DNA from 4 places in the Leuconostoc carnosum genome. Region 1 is predicted to be linked to each of the others. Evidence: riboswitches for the same ligand, from Rfam matches in the RefSeq annotation. Region 1 holds a riboswitch; each other region holds the start of a gene.
What was found. Region 1 has a riboswitch for thiamine pyrophosphate ahead of thiM (hydroxyethylthiazole kinase). Riboswitches for the same ligand answer to the same signal wherever they lie in the genome.

Region 1 (3,203 bases):
ACAATTTTAGGATTATATGGTAAAATGTTGCCAATTGAACAAGATTCTGCTGAATATATTGCTTTGTTGTCTGAATTAACAGAAAATCAGCCAGCACGAGGACCAAAGCCGGTTGATGGGCATGGTGATTGGGCAAGTGCTGGTCAAGGTATTGACGAAGCAACATCAGCACTTAATTTTGTGATTGAGAAAGCAACTGAAGATACCAATCGGTCAGGGAGAGGGGACATAGGTACTGCTGTGCTGAAAAAAATTGCTTCGGTTACCGCACCTAAACGTCACTGGCAAGCTATTTTACGGACTGGAATCAGCCAATTACCCACGAAAAAAAAAGCATCACACTCAAGATTTAATCGTCGGCAAGCTTATCGACTAGATTTACCAGGATCAGTGAGTGAGTATGAAGCTCAGGTGACCGTTTTTATTGATAATTCAGCTTCTATTTCTGACCATCAGGCAGGGGTTATGCTAGCAAATGCGAGGCAAATTATACAACAATTTGATGTTGAAGTGACTTTTTTTTCATTTGATACAACGGTTCATGAGATTAAAAATATCAAACAATGGCAACGTCAAGCTGGTGGTGGGACACAATTTCAAAGTATATTTGATACTTTAAAAGTAAGAAAATTCAATCCGAAACACACAGTTGTCGTCATTTTAACAGATGGAGATGGTGAAGAAACAGTATTATCTACCAAGTTTCGTCAAGTTTATTGGTTGTTGCTATCCGACCATAAACTAAGTATTTTAGAACCATTTGGTAAAATTATGAATTTGTAGATCAATGGAAAGCTGGCACAGGTAGTATGACAAAAGAATTGAGCCCACGAGATTTGAAGAGCCTCATTAATAAAGATGATCGATTTAAACGGGCAGAGGCATTATTGCAAAATCGTTGGGAATCACTATTATTAGATGCACATTTTGGTATGACAACAATAACACGTGAAGATATTAGCTTGGCACGACATTTAATTGATGCAGAAGTCATATCAACAGTTGTAGATTTACGAACTTTTTCGGGCATCAAAAAATTTATTATGACGAATCAATCCCGCTTGTCAGAAGATGTGATTAGAACATTAAAGGAGCCTTTCTTATGAAAATTAACTTAGTTTTAGCACCTGAACAGTTACCAGCACAACTATTGGCATTCCAAGCTGCTAACTCCGCACATTTTTTCTATTTAGGCAAAGAAACACAACTTTCTGGCGCAAATGTGCTGATTGTCGATGAACCAGAATTGGTTGCCCAGTTCAAGCGACCTCTTAGTTTTGATAGTCGTGTTGTGAGTGGTAATTTAGCTGGTGAAGTCATTCATCAAATATCTTTTCAGACCAAGGGCCGTAACGATGAATTGATTGAACAACTGGTCACAGGCAACGCGATTATGGCACAAAATGCGAATGGCAAAGCAGACTTTATGTTGTGGACCTTTTGGCCAGATCACCAAGCGTTGGCTAATTTTGTCAATAGTGATACTTTCAAACAAATGAAAAATTTGATGAAAAATGCTTATACAGTGAGTTATTTTCATATTTCATCAGCAGACCAACTGTCTTTGACACATCAAATGCGTGATTTTGACGATAAAACGTGGTGGGGTTAACATTTTAATCTTGCATAAATAATTGTTCTACGTTACAATAATGCCATGAGTTAATAATCTATCTGGGGTGCCTTTTTGGCTGAGAAATACCCATTGAACCTGATCATGATAATGCATGCGAAGGGAGATAACATCTACGATAACTACTTAAACTGCTTATATTGTGTAGTCGTTACCTGTTCTCCTAACGTGAAGATCAGGTAACGGCTTTTTTTGATCTGTCAGATAGTATTTTAAATATTAACTAAGTTAGAAAATAATTTAAAATGAATAGAGGATTTAATGATGAAACTATCAGAACTCAGACAGCAAACACCACTTGTCTTTAATTACGCTAATTATGTCACACCACAACTCGTTGCCAATGTTGTGAATGTTATTGGTGGTTCACCAATTATGGCGCGTGAAATTGAAGAATTTAAAGATTTAGTCTCACTAAGTGATGCCATAGTTGTTAATACAGGTACATGGCAACGTGAGGAATTACCTGCAACAATTAAACTGATACAGTTAGCCAACCAAACTGAGACAGTTGTCGTCTTAGATCCTGTTGCTGTAGCTATACCCTCAAGAAGTGTACCCGTCAAATCACTAATTTCAGAATCTCAGGTAAATATCATTCGTGGAAATGCCGCAGAAATTGCTTGGTTTGCTGATGTTGATTTTGCTAGTCATGGTATTGATGCAACTGGTGATGGGGATGTTGCATATATTGCCAAATTAGCTGCACAAAAAACTGGTGCTATTATTGCATTGAGTGGCAAAAAGGATGTGATAAGTGATGGCGAAAGTACAATAAGCATTGCAACTGATGTGCCACTTTTGGCAACTAATGTTGGTACGGGTGATGCTTTATCTGCTTTGATTGGCGCATTTAATGGTGATAGTATCTCATTGGATAATACGGTACGTGCTATGGCAACGATGAAATTAGCTGGGCTTAAGGCGACTAAAAAAGTAGCAACACCTGGTTATTTTTCAAATCAATTGTTAGATGAGTTATATCTGTTGCCAGAAGAAGAATTAGAAGATTTCATTAAGCAAGAGGTGACGCATGATTAATGAAACACCACAAGTACTAACCATTGCTGGTACTGACTCGAGTGGCGGGGCAGGCATTTCAGCTGATTTGAAGACTTTTGCAGCTCAGGGTGTTTATGGTGCTAATGTGATCGTATCAGTGACAGCACAGAACACAATTGGTGTACAGCAAGTTCAAATGATTCCAGCAAATATGGTAACAAACCAAATAGAATCTGTCGGAACTGATTTGAAAATACGCGCTTTCAAAACTGGTATGCTGGGTGATGCCGTGACGGTTCAAACTGTGGCTGATGCCATTAAAAAGCAACAGTTCGGTGATTTTATTTTGGACCCTGTGATGATTGCAAAAGGTGGTGCGCGCTTGTTGGCTGAGGAAGCTATTGATGCTGTTAAAAAAGAATTACTGCCATTAGCCACATTAGTCACACCAAACATTCCAGAAGCGGAAGTATTATCTGGCCGTACGATTAGTACCCATGAAGATGTGCAAAAGGTGGCGCAAACTATTCAAAAGCTTGGGGCAAAAAATATTTTATTAAAGGGTGGA
Region 2 (3,203 bases), 510 kb from region 1:
TTGTAATATAGCGAGATAGTGACGAATTAGGATGACTGGACATATCTGGAAATAGAGAAAATATCGTTATTTTTTCTTTGTTAGGGATAACATATTGCTTAAATCCCGCTATCATTGATTGCTCCCAAACCCTTAAGTCGGAAATGTAATGTCGACTTTTTTGTTGTGCATTCGTTGTCCCACTTGAATAAAAAACATCTTCAGCTTGCGTAGTGTCTCGAGTAGATAATGTTAATTGTTTATAGGCTTCAATTGGTATCAAAGGCAAATCCTGCCAATTTTTGACAGTTAATGGATTTTTATGCTTTAATTGCGCAAATTTTTTGTAAGGTAAGTTATTTTGGAATTGATAATCAAATACGCTCATGGCTAATTGATTAAAATCAACTTCATATTCACTTGATTGCCCCTCTTTGTACTGTTGTATAAACTTTACAAGACGTGCTTGAATAACGTCAGATTCATCAGACATGTTATCTCCTTAATTTATTTATCATTTGTGGTAAATTCACAAGAACAAACTGCAATGTGATAGCAGATATTGCGCCTATTAAGATTGTATTAGACAAAAGTTGACCCACTGCACCATGCCATCCAGTAGCATAATTTGGTAGAGCAATAGCCAACACAATCGATAACCCAATAATCATATTATTTGCATTTGTTGATGGTGTCTTTTTCAGAATATTTAATCCTGTCATAATTAAAGTCGTTGCTGCTGGCAGAAAGATACCACCAATCACTGGGCTTGGGGTAATTGCTAAAAATGCCCCAATTTTTGGCACAAATCCCAATATCACAAACAAAACACCTGCAATAACTACAGGAATTCTTGAGACATCACCAGTTAATTTTAAAATACCAACATTTTGTGCAAAAGCAGTTGTTGGAAAACCACCAAATAGCGATGATAATATTGAACCAGCCGATTCACCGATCAAACCATTTTGAATACGGCGTGGTGAAATATCTTCTTTCATCACGTCACTAGCAGCTTCATACACGCCTACTGCTTCTACCACAGCAACAAGATAGGCAACAAAAAAAGTCAGAAACATCGTCCAATTAAAATTTAACGCACCATATGGTAATAAGTGAGGTAAGCCAAACCACGATTTAGCCGCTAGTACACTGTAATCAACACGCCCCATTGCAACTGATAAAACATCGCCTACAACTAATGCAATCAAAAAGGAAAAACGTTTCCAAAAACCTTTACCAAATATTGAAAGTAAAATAACAATGGCTGATGTTGAAATTGATAATACAAGTGTCGTCGGTGAAGAGAAATGTTTATCTCCAGGATAACCACCTAAAAATTCAGATAATGTAAAACTGGATAAAGAAACGCCGACCAGAAAGATAAGTGTTCCAGTAATAGCCGGTGTTAGCAGGCGAACTAATTTATTAATTAATCCTGTTACAGATAGCAAAAAAATAATCAGTGCACTGGCTAAAATGGAGCCACTTGCTGAGGCCAACTGGCCAGCTCTACCAGCATTAATCATCAAGGCATCAAAGGCAGCGGATGGCCCTTGAATAATTGGTAGTCGTGCTAAACGTGTCACTTGAGTCAGTGTGACCAACCCTGAAACAATAAAAATAGTATTTACCAAATTAGTTGATAAATTTAACGATAACCCTGCTGCTGCTGCAACATAGATTGGATCTAGCCATACATTAGAAACAAAAACATGTTGTAAACCAGCTAAACCATGGTCTACTATGCGGTTATTATGTGTCGCCATAGTCAAAACAATTCCTTCCATCTCAAAAAGGGTCCTTATGTGACATACAAAAGGACCCTAGTTCGCGGTAACATCACAGGATGTTACACAATTTTGGTCACTTTCCTACGCTAGTATAAACTAGATCAGGTTCCAAGGGACCGATATATCATCTCAGTCATTACGACGCCCCTAGTGAGCTTTATTCATTTTTATATTGTTCCTTTCGTACCATATTCTGTGCAAATAAAAAATGCCCTTCTCTAACATGAGAAAAGCACCATCTAAAATAATCAGTATGACACTTTCCTACGCTGGTATAATCCAGTTCAGGTTCAAAGGGTTCTTCTCAGCCACATAGTAGCGCCCCTAGCACAATGATTATTGTATCACATAATAGTTCAACTATTAAAATGATTTTCACGATATTCATTCATCAAACTAATCTGTTGGAAAACAACTGGTACCTCGTAAATATGATCTCGGTCAATAAAATGTTTACCATTTGGCATTAAAATAAATTGACATTTTAAATGACGTGCTAATGTTTCCGAATAATGATAAGGCACAATATCATCATCTAATGCAGAAATAACAACTGCCTGATCAATTTTAGGTATGATTGTTTGATAATTTAATGAGGTATCTGTAAATGAATGTAGTTGTGGTAATGTGTTAAGCACTTCATCAAAACCAGATACTAGTATCATTTTGATATTTTTAATTTTATGCTGTGACACAAAACGAAGTGCCTGTATGCAACCTAAACTGTGTCCAACGATTGTTAGTTCATGATTCGTGTCAATGAGACGATCACATAATTCATCCCATTCCTGTAGTTTCGGATTATCGGCATTTGGCATTTCTAAAATGGTAGTCGGTATATTCAATTGCTCTTCTACCTGTCTTTTTAACCATGGAAACCAATTGTCTGTTGGTGTAGCAGTGTACCCGTGTATCACATAAACATGTTTATCAGTCATAAATACGCCCTTATTTTTTCTAGAATAGATAGGCTCATTCAGACATAATAAAACCTGATAACCTTCTGCATAATTATTTTACCAAAGTTATCAGGTTTTTTCTAACAGCTAATGCTATGATTTTATCAAAAATTTATAAAATCACAGTTACATTATTTCACACGCTCGTCACTATCACTGGTTGCCTGTGAAACTGTATTTTTAACTGTATTCACACCATCAGACGTCTTATCCTTAATGGTATCTCCGGCATCAGACATGCGATCTTGTAAGGTCACTTGCGCATCATTAAACTCTCTTTGTGTTTGAATATCAATAACTTCAACATTCAATTCCACTAACTTTAAGCTCGTTGTCTCATCAATTTTTTTGGCAATAACTGTTGTGAGTGCTTTATAAATATCATGTGCATTATGACCAAATTCCATAATAATATTAAGATCAACAGCTACTTGTTCTTTCCCGACTTCAACTTCAATGCCTTCGACAGGAT
Region 3 (3,203 bases), 600 kb from region 1:
TGTCATAGCAACAAATTGTTGTTCTGCATTTTGAAAAACTAAGGCAATATCACGGACATGTTGTGCAATTTTCCGCTTAGCAATATCTTGTTGATTGTAGGTAATTAAACCACTATATGGATATAGCTTAACTAAAGTGGAAAAAAGTGTTGATTTACCAACACCATTTGGGCCGGTAATTAAAATACGTTTTTCTTTTGGAATAGCCAACGATGTGGTGCGTAACAATTGACGGGTACCATTTTTTAAGGCAACTTTTTTGAGTTCAATGATGTGTTCCTGTTCATCCGGTAATGCAGTTTTAATTTGAGTTTGAACTGGTACTTCATGTAATATTTTGGTCCGCTCAGCCTCGTCTGCTTGATGGAGATGACCATGGTTCATGACGAAGACATCATCAATCATGTCAGTGTAACCACTCCAATCATGATCAGTTATTAGAATTGTTTTCCCTTGTTGTTGATAATGCTTAATGGCTTGAATGAGTTGTAAACGGGCAACAGGGTCAACATTGGCAAACGGTTCATCTAAAAGCAAATACTCACTGTCCATTGCCAAAGCAGCGGCTAGGGCAATTTTTTGTTTTTCACCACCAGATAATGTTGACAAGTCATGATGCGTGAAATCAGTCATACCAACGGTTTCTAATACTTTTTCAATGCGATCTGTCATGTCTGTTGGCGTGACTTGTAAATTTTCTAAACTAAAGCGTAATTCTTCAAATGGTGTTTGCATCACAAATTGACGGGTAGGATTTTGAAATAAATAGCCAAGACGTGCGACACGTTGAAAAGGAACAATATCATTGATATCATAGCCATCAAGAGTCAGTTTACCATCTAAAGTACCTCCACTAAAGGTCGGATAAAGACCAGAAAGAAGTTTTAACAAGGTCGATTTACCACTACCACTAGGACCAACTAATAGATTAAAACTGTTAGGTTTTAATTTGAGGGAGACGTGAGAAAGCACCTTACCAGTAGGATAAGAAAAGTGAACGTCTTCAACAATTAAATTAGTCACGACGTAGGACACCAGCCTTCTCAATCAATTTTTGAATAGCAACAACAAGGACACCACCAAAGAAAAGAAGAGAAATAAAGCGTGTGATGAATAGTGCAACGAGTAGACCAAAGCTATATGATGTGTAACCATCTCTAAATAGTGACCAGACAAAAGTCACGATAGTTCCTGTTACAGCTGAAGCGAAAATCGCTTGCCAGCGCCAATTCTTGTAGCCTAAAATGGCAAATCCAGCTTCACTACCAACACCTTGTACTAATCCTGAGAGTAGTGTTGCCACACCCCATTGACCGCCAAGTAACATTTCAACTGCTGCAGCAAAAACTTCGCCAAGCACACCAGCACCGGCTTGTTTGATTAAGATACTGGCTAATGGTGCGGCCATCATCCAACCACCCAGCAAAAGGTTATTTGCAAAAGGTTCTAGGCCCATAGGGGTAAGGGCTGCTGAAAGGATATTATAAACTGGACCAAGAACCCAGAAAATAAAACCGATAAATACGGCAACGAACGCTAGTAACAAGACATCGCGTAATGCCCAGCGTGTTGATTTTGACTTTGAAATAGTTTGCATAATTAATATGCCTCCAGAATTTTTTTTGTAGCTTTTATCACATTTCTGGTCCAAATAGAATTGAGTCACAGTTTTTGCTTATGAATTAGTGGAAACAAAAAACTCTCGAGTCATTAATGAGCCGAGAGTTTGCTTATCTTTCTACTAAAAAAGCAATTCTCCCTTCGCTGGTGCTAGCCAGATCAGGTTCAATGGGTATCTCTCAGCCAAAGGGCACCCCAGATTGTTGAATATTAAACTACATACTAAATTTAACATAATTGTGTGCTTTACGCAAACAATTATGAGAATAACTAACATGAGAATATTAAACGAATATTTAAAAAATAACAGGTGATTATTTGATAAAAATTAGCTACAAAAAAAGCGATCAATCAGATCGCTAAGTTATTGCCCCTGCTGGATTCGAACCAGCGCGTAGTGGCACCAGAAGCCACCGCCTTACCGCTTGGCCAAGGGGCAATTACTCTAACTATTTTACATACTTTTACTTTGTATTGCAAGTACAATTTTTATCTTTGTCAGAAAATGTTTTTTCGTTTATACTATTAAAAAAAGCCTAAGGGGGAACACCATGCAGTACGCAACATACGAGAATACCGTTGAAAAACTCAAAAAGCATGACATTACCTTACATGATATTGCGGTCATCGCCTATGATAGTGAAGCTTCTTATGTACCTAATCTGACAATAGTCCAAGTTGAAGAGGCACTCGTTAGCATATTGCATAAGCGGGTTGTTCAGCATCAAATATGGGTTGCTTTAGAATTAGATCGTCTAGCTGAAGCACACTTATTGGAATCACCTTTGCAAGATTTAATCGATAACGATGATGCTTTGTTTGGGGTTGATGAGACGCTTGGTACAGCTATTGCTATGTCGTTTGACACGATTGGCGTCACTAATTATGGTTACATTGATAAGATAAAAGTCGGATTGGTTGGCGAACTAGACCGTAAAGGGAAGACAACATCTGCTGTGACAACCTTTGCTGATGACATTGTTGGCGCTTTAGCGGCTGCAGCTGCTTCTAAAGTGGCGCATAAATATGCGACCAATATTGTAGCTTCTGATAAACACTTGGCGAAATAATATTTCGCTTTTTTTATTTTAAATATATTTATTTGCAAAATCGGTCTATACCAATTATAATAAGGTTAATAAATCAGGAGGAATGTGTCGTGGATGCGTATCATTTGTAGCCATTGGCATACGTGAAATAATGGCAAAATTACTCAAAAATATTAATCTTTATACGGGTTACAAGCATATGCCGGATGCATTTATGCGGTTTACAGATAGTATTCAAGAAGTTGGTTATATGGTCGACTTTGTGGCACAAAATGATGATGAAATCGTCAAAGAGGCAACCGGTAAGTTAATTGTGCCAGGTTTTATTGACGTTCATAAGCATGGTGGCTATGGGTTAGATACAATGGATGGTGATGCTGATGCGCTCGATGAAATGGTCAATAAAATGGTCACCGAAGGTATTACATCACTATTTCCAACGACTATGACACAATCACCGCAACGTATTGAACGTGCCTTATCAACTATTAATCAAGTAGCAAAAACAAATCCAGTTATTCAGGGGATTCATCT
Region 4 (3,203 bases), 510 kb from region 1:
ATAATGTTCACTGGATCTAACACAAAAAGGACCTGCATTATACAAGTATTTATGTGATAAATCTAAACAATAACATTATATTTCAAGAATAACATATTTATCGTTGTTTCATCATAATAATGACTCGAACAGAACTAATTGAAAGTAGAACTATGAATATTTTTTGACCAACCTGACTGTTTTTGCAATAAACTAATTTGATTTAGCATTTCTTGTCTGAAATTTTCCAATCCATGTGTCTGATTATCAGCTATTTCACCCGCAATGTTAAGATAACTAATTGCTATAGAGCTCGCCTCCCAAGCCGCTGCACCAGCACCTATCAAGGTTGCCATAATAGCACCAAGCATATCTCCTGTTCCTACAAACCGATCTAACGCTGCTACACCATTGCATAACAATGCGGAGCGTTCACCCTGTACGACAATATCACGCCTTCCCGTAGCTACAAACACTGTTTTAGGGCAGCGTTTACACAGTTCTTTGAGTGCATGATTAAGTTCTTGTAAGGCAAAATCACTTTGATCTGAGACGTCACCATCAATGCCTTTAGCAATTGTTGGCAAGCCCACCAATCTTCTCATTTCGGAAATATTGCCTTTAACGATTGTAGGTTGATGATTGATAAGTTCGTCACCTAATTTTCGACGTTGCTCTGTCATACCATAGCCAACTAAATCAACGACAACTGGCTTATGACTAATAACCGCAAAATGGCTAGCCTCTCTTAAGCTAGCCTCATGATTGACAGTCAATCGTCCCATATTGAGCAATAAAGCATCAGTTGTTTTAAACAGATCAGCAAATTCACGAACATCACTACTCATAATCGGCTTGCCACCTAAATACAAAATTGTATTAGCTAATGTTTCTAAGGTAATATCATTAGTAATACAATGAATTAACGGCACATTGTTCAAAGGTATTATTTCTGCCAATTTTTTTGTCATTAGACGCTCGATTTCATAAATATTTGCTGCACATCTTGATAAATTTTGATTTTTGTTAGGTTAAGCAAAATAAAGTAGGCAATTACCGCACCAATTAACGTAGCACCAATAAAGCGTGGTGTATAAATCATCCAATACAACCCTTGATGCGTTCCAGTAAACCAAACCATGACTGGATATGATATTAAAGACCCAATAAGACCTGTCCCTACAAATTCACCAAACATCGCCCAATACATTGTACGTCCATACTTATAAAATAGACTTGACAACAAGGCCCCGAATACTGCACCAGTTAGCGCTAATGGTGGAATTCCCATGATGACTATTCTAATAATGCCAGTAATTAGCGCCATAACAACTGTGTAAAATGGACCAAGAGTCACCCCGGCAATAATGTTCATAACACTAGACATTGGTGCCATGCCTTCAATTCTAAAAATTGGTGACAACACAACGTCCAATGCAATCATAACCGTGACAATAGTAATTTTTTTGATTTTTATATTCATAGTATTCTCCATATCTTTTAGTAAGGATTCATCAAAAGTGTGCTCTTGTACAAATAAAAAGGCACTTTTATCATTAACACTTACTGTGTGATAACGCTATTGTTGGTTTTCAGTAACGCAATCAGCTTAAACCAGTCTTCAATATCGTCATAGTCGGTTACAACGTCTCTAATGATGCTTATTCATTTTTAAATTAATCCTTTCATACATTATTTGTTCAAACAAAAAGCGCTTTTCTCTAATTTGAGAAAAGCGCCATCTAAAAACAATCAGTATGGCACTTTCCTACGCTGGTGTTAACCAGATCAGGTTCAAAGGGTGCTTCTCAGCCACGCATAGTGGCGCCCCTAGTACAAAAATATTATAGCATAAAAGTATCAAAAAGTCGTGAGAAATATTTGTAACAAGACATTCAGAAAATTGACAATATGTTAATTTAAAAAATTCATTAGTTACTGTGCCAAGTTTTCTGATATACAATAAATACAACAGACCAGCTCATAAACGTAAACAGTAGTATTGGGTAAAGAAACCAATCATGTTGGTAATAAACCACAAGTTGATTTGGCCCCTTCTTTTGTGTAATGATAGGCGTATTGATCGCACTAAATTGGGTCATATGTTTAGATATTGGTGTGTGATTTAAAATCATCACAGTATTTTTATATTTAATAATTGGTAACTGAACCTTTTTCTGGTAATCACCATACCAGTTAAGGAATAATTTATGATCTTTAACTGATTTACGAAAGTTTTGTTGATTGTTTAAAATTAATGATTGGTATAGTTCATACTTACTTTTTTTGTTATTACTATCAATGGGCAAATAATCTGGTGTTGATTTTAAAATGTACTGCAATGCCTTACTCTTATCTTTTTTAAAAAAAGATTGTTTTACGTGAGAATTATCGTCAGAATTGATACGGGTATGAACTTGTCCATTCAAATACTTTGTAGAACGGTGCCATACATTCAAAGTATTATTCGATGACATCATTGTTTGACATAACGACGCTACCATCACAATAATAATCACACTATAAAACGACCAAGAAATGTGTGCATTATTTTGTAACATTAAGCCAACCGCTAAAAGCAATAGTACCGTAAAAGGAATAAAAAATCTAAATGGAAATTGAATGAAGCTAAACACACTGTTACTAAATAAACGCCATGGAAAAATATTCGTCGATAATGTGAAACATATAAAAGCAGTTATCTCGGTTACTCGTAACAAAAGCGCTGATTTATGCCACATTTTAGTCATTTGCCAAACGAAAAATACAATAGCTAATATTAATACTGGCGGATAAACTAACCAATAACTACTACCAGTAAAAACTGTCATCCGCCACATGTATTTATTAGTAAATGGCTGAGCAATATCGTTATAACCGTCAACAGCAATAAAACAATAAATGAGATTAGCAACTAAGGCAGTACAAACTAAAACTGACATACCGACTTGCATGATTAGTTTTAATTTAATCATGCGACTTTGATTAAAAAAAATAGAAGAAAAAAAACAAATATATACAAAAACCAACAAAAAAGCTGATAGCATATGTACCTGAGCCATTGCTGCGACTGCCACTGCCGTTTTAATTGTGCTTAGTTTCTTATTCTCAACTAGATCTATCAGTGGTATAAGGCATACTGGCATTAATGCAGCACCCCAACTAGAGAAACCTTGCCGTATTGTCCAATATTGAATTGAATAACACGTCATATAAAAAATACT

Region 2: linked by a shared signal. The riboswitch ahead of FGL89_RS00665 (solute carrier family 23 protein) and the one ahead of thiM (hydroxyethylthiazole kinase) in region 1 are both predicted to bind thiamine pyrophosphate.
Region 3: linked by a shared signal. The riboswitch ahead of FGL89_RS02980 (ECF transporter S component) and the one ahead of thiM (hydroxyethylthiazole kinase) in region 1 are both predicted to bind thiamine pyrophosphate.
Region 4: linked by a shared signal. The riboswitch ahead of thiW (energy coupling factor transporter S component ThiW) and the one ahead of thiM (hydroxyethylthiazole kinase) in region 1 are both predicted to bind thiamine pyrophosphate.

Annotation. Positions count from the first base shown of each region.
Region 1 covers NZ_CP042374.1:1,228,126-1,231,328, forward strand. Annotated here, with positions in the region: gene FGL89_RS06165 (vWA domain-containing protein) at 1-783, shown strand, start outside; gene FGL89_RS06170 (hypothetical protein) at 810-1,106, shown strand; gene FGL89_RS06175 (hypothetical protein) at 1,103-1,612, shown strand; TPP riboswitch at 1,666-1,755, shown strand; gene thiM (hydroxyethylthiazole kinase) at 1,898-2,674, shown strand; gene thiD (bifunctional hydroxymethylpyrimidine kinase/phosphomethylpyrimidine kinase) at 2,667-3,203, shown strand, end outside.
Region 2 covers NZ_CP042374.1:143,422-146,624, reverse strand. Annotated here, with positions in the region: gene FGL89_RS00670 (LuxE/PaaK family acyltransferase) at 1-472, opposite strand, end outside; gene FGL89_RS00665 (solute carrier family 23 protein) at 474-1,769, opposite strand; TPP riboswitch at 1,834-1,931, opposite strand; TPP riboswitch at 2,017-2,108, opposite strand; gene FGL89_RS00660 (RBBP9/YdeN family alpha/beta hydrolase) at 2,129-2,710, opposite strand; gene FGL89_RS00655 (Asp23/Gls24 family envelope stress response protein) at 2,863-3,203, opposite strand, start outside.
Region 3 covers NZ_CP042374.1:623,993-627,195, reverse strand. Annotated here, with positions in the region: gene FGL89_RS02985 (ABC transporter ATP-binding protein) at 1-1,023, opposite strand, end outside; gene FGL89_RS02980 (ECF transporter S component) at 1,016-1,597, opposite strand; TPP riboswitch at 1,739-1,828, opposite strand; tRNA gene FGL89_RS02975 (tRNA-Gln) at 1,988-2,059, opposite strand; gene FGL89_RS02970 (phosphatidylglycerophosphatase A family protein) at 2,172-2,690, shown strand; gene nagA (N-acetylglucosamine-6-phosphate deacetylase) at 2,821-3,203, shown strand, end outside.
Region 4 covers NZ_CP042374.1:150,250-153,452, reverse strand. Annotated here, with positions in the region: gene thiM (hydroxyethylthiazole kinase) at 135-950, opposite strand; gene thiW (energy coupling factor transporter S component ThiW) at 950-1,462, opposite strand; TPP riboswitch at 1,728-1,821, opposite strand; gene FGL89_RS00685 (putative glycosyltransferase family protein) at 1,911-3,203, opposite strand, start outside.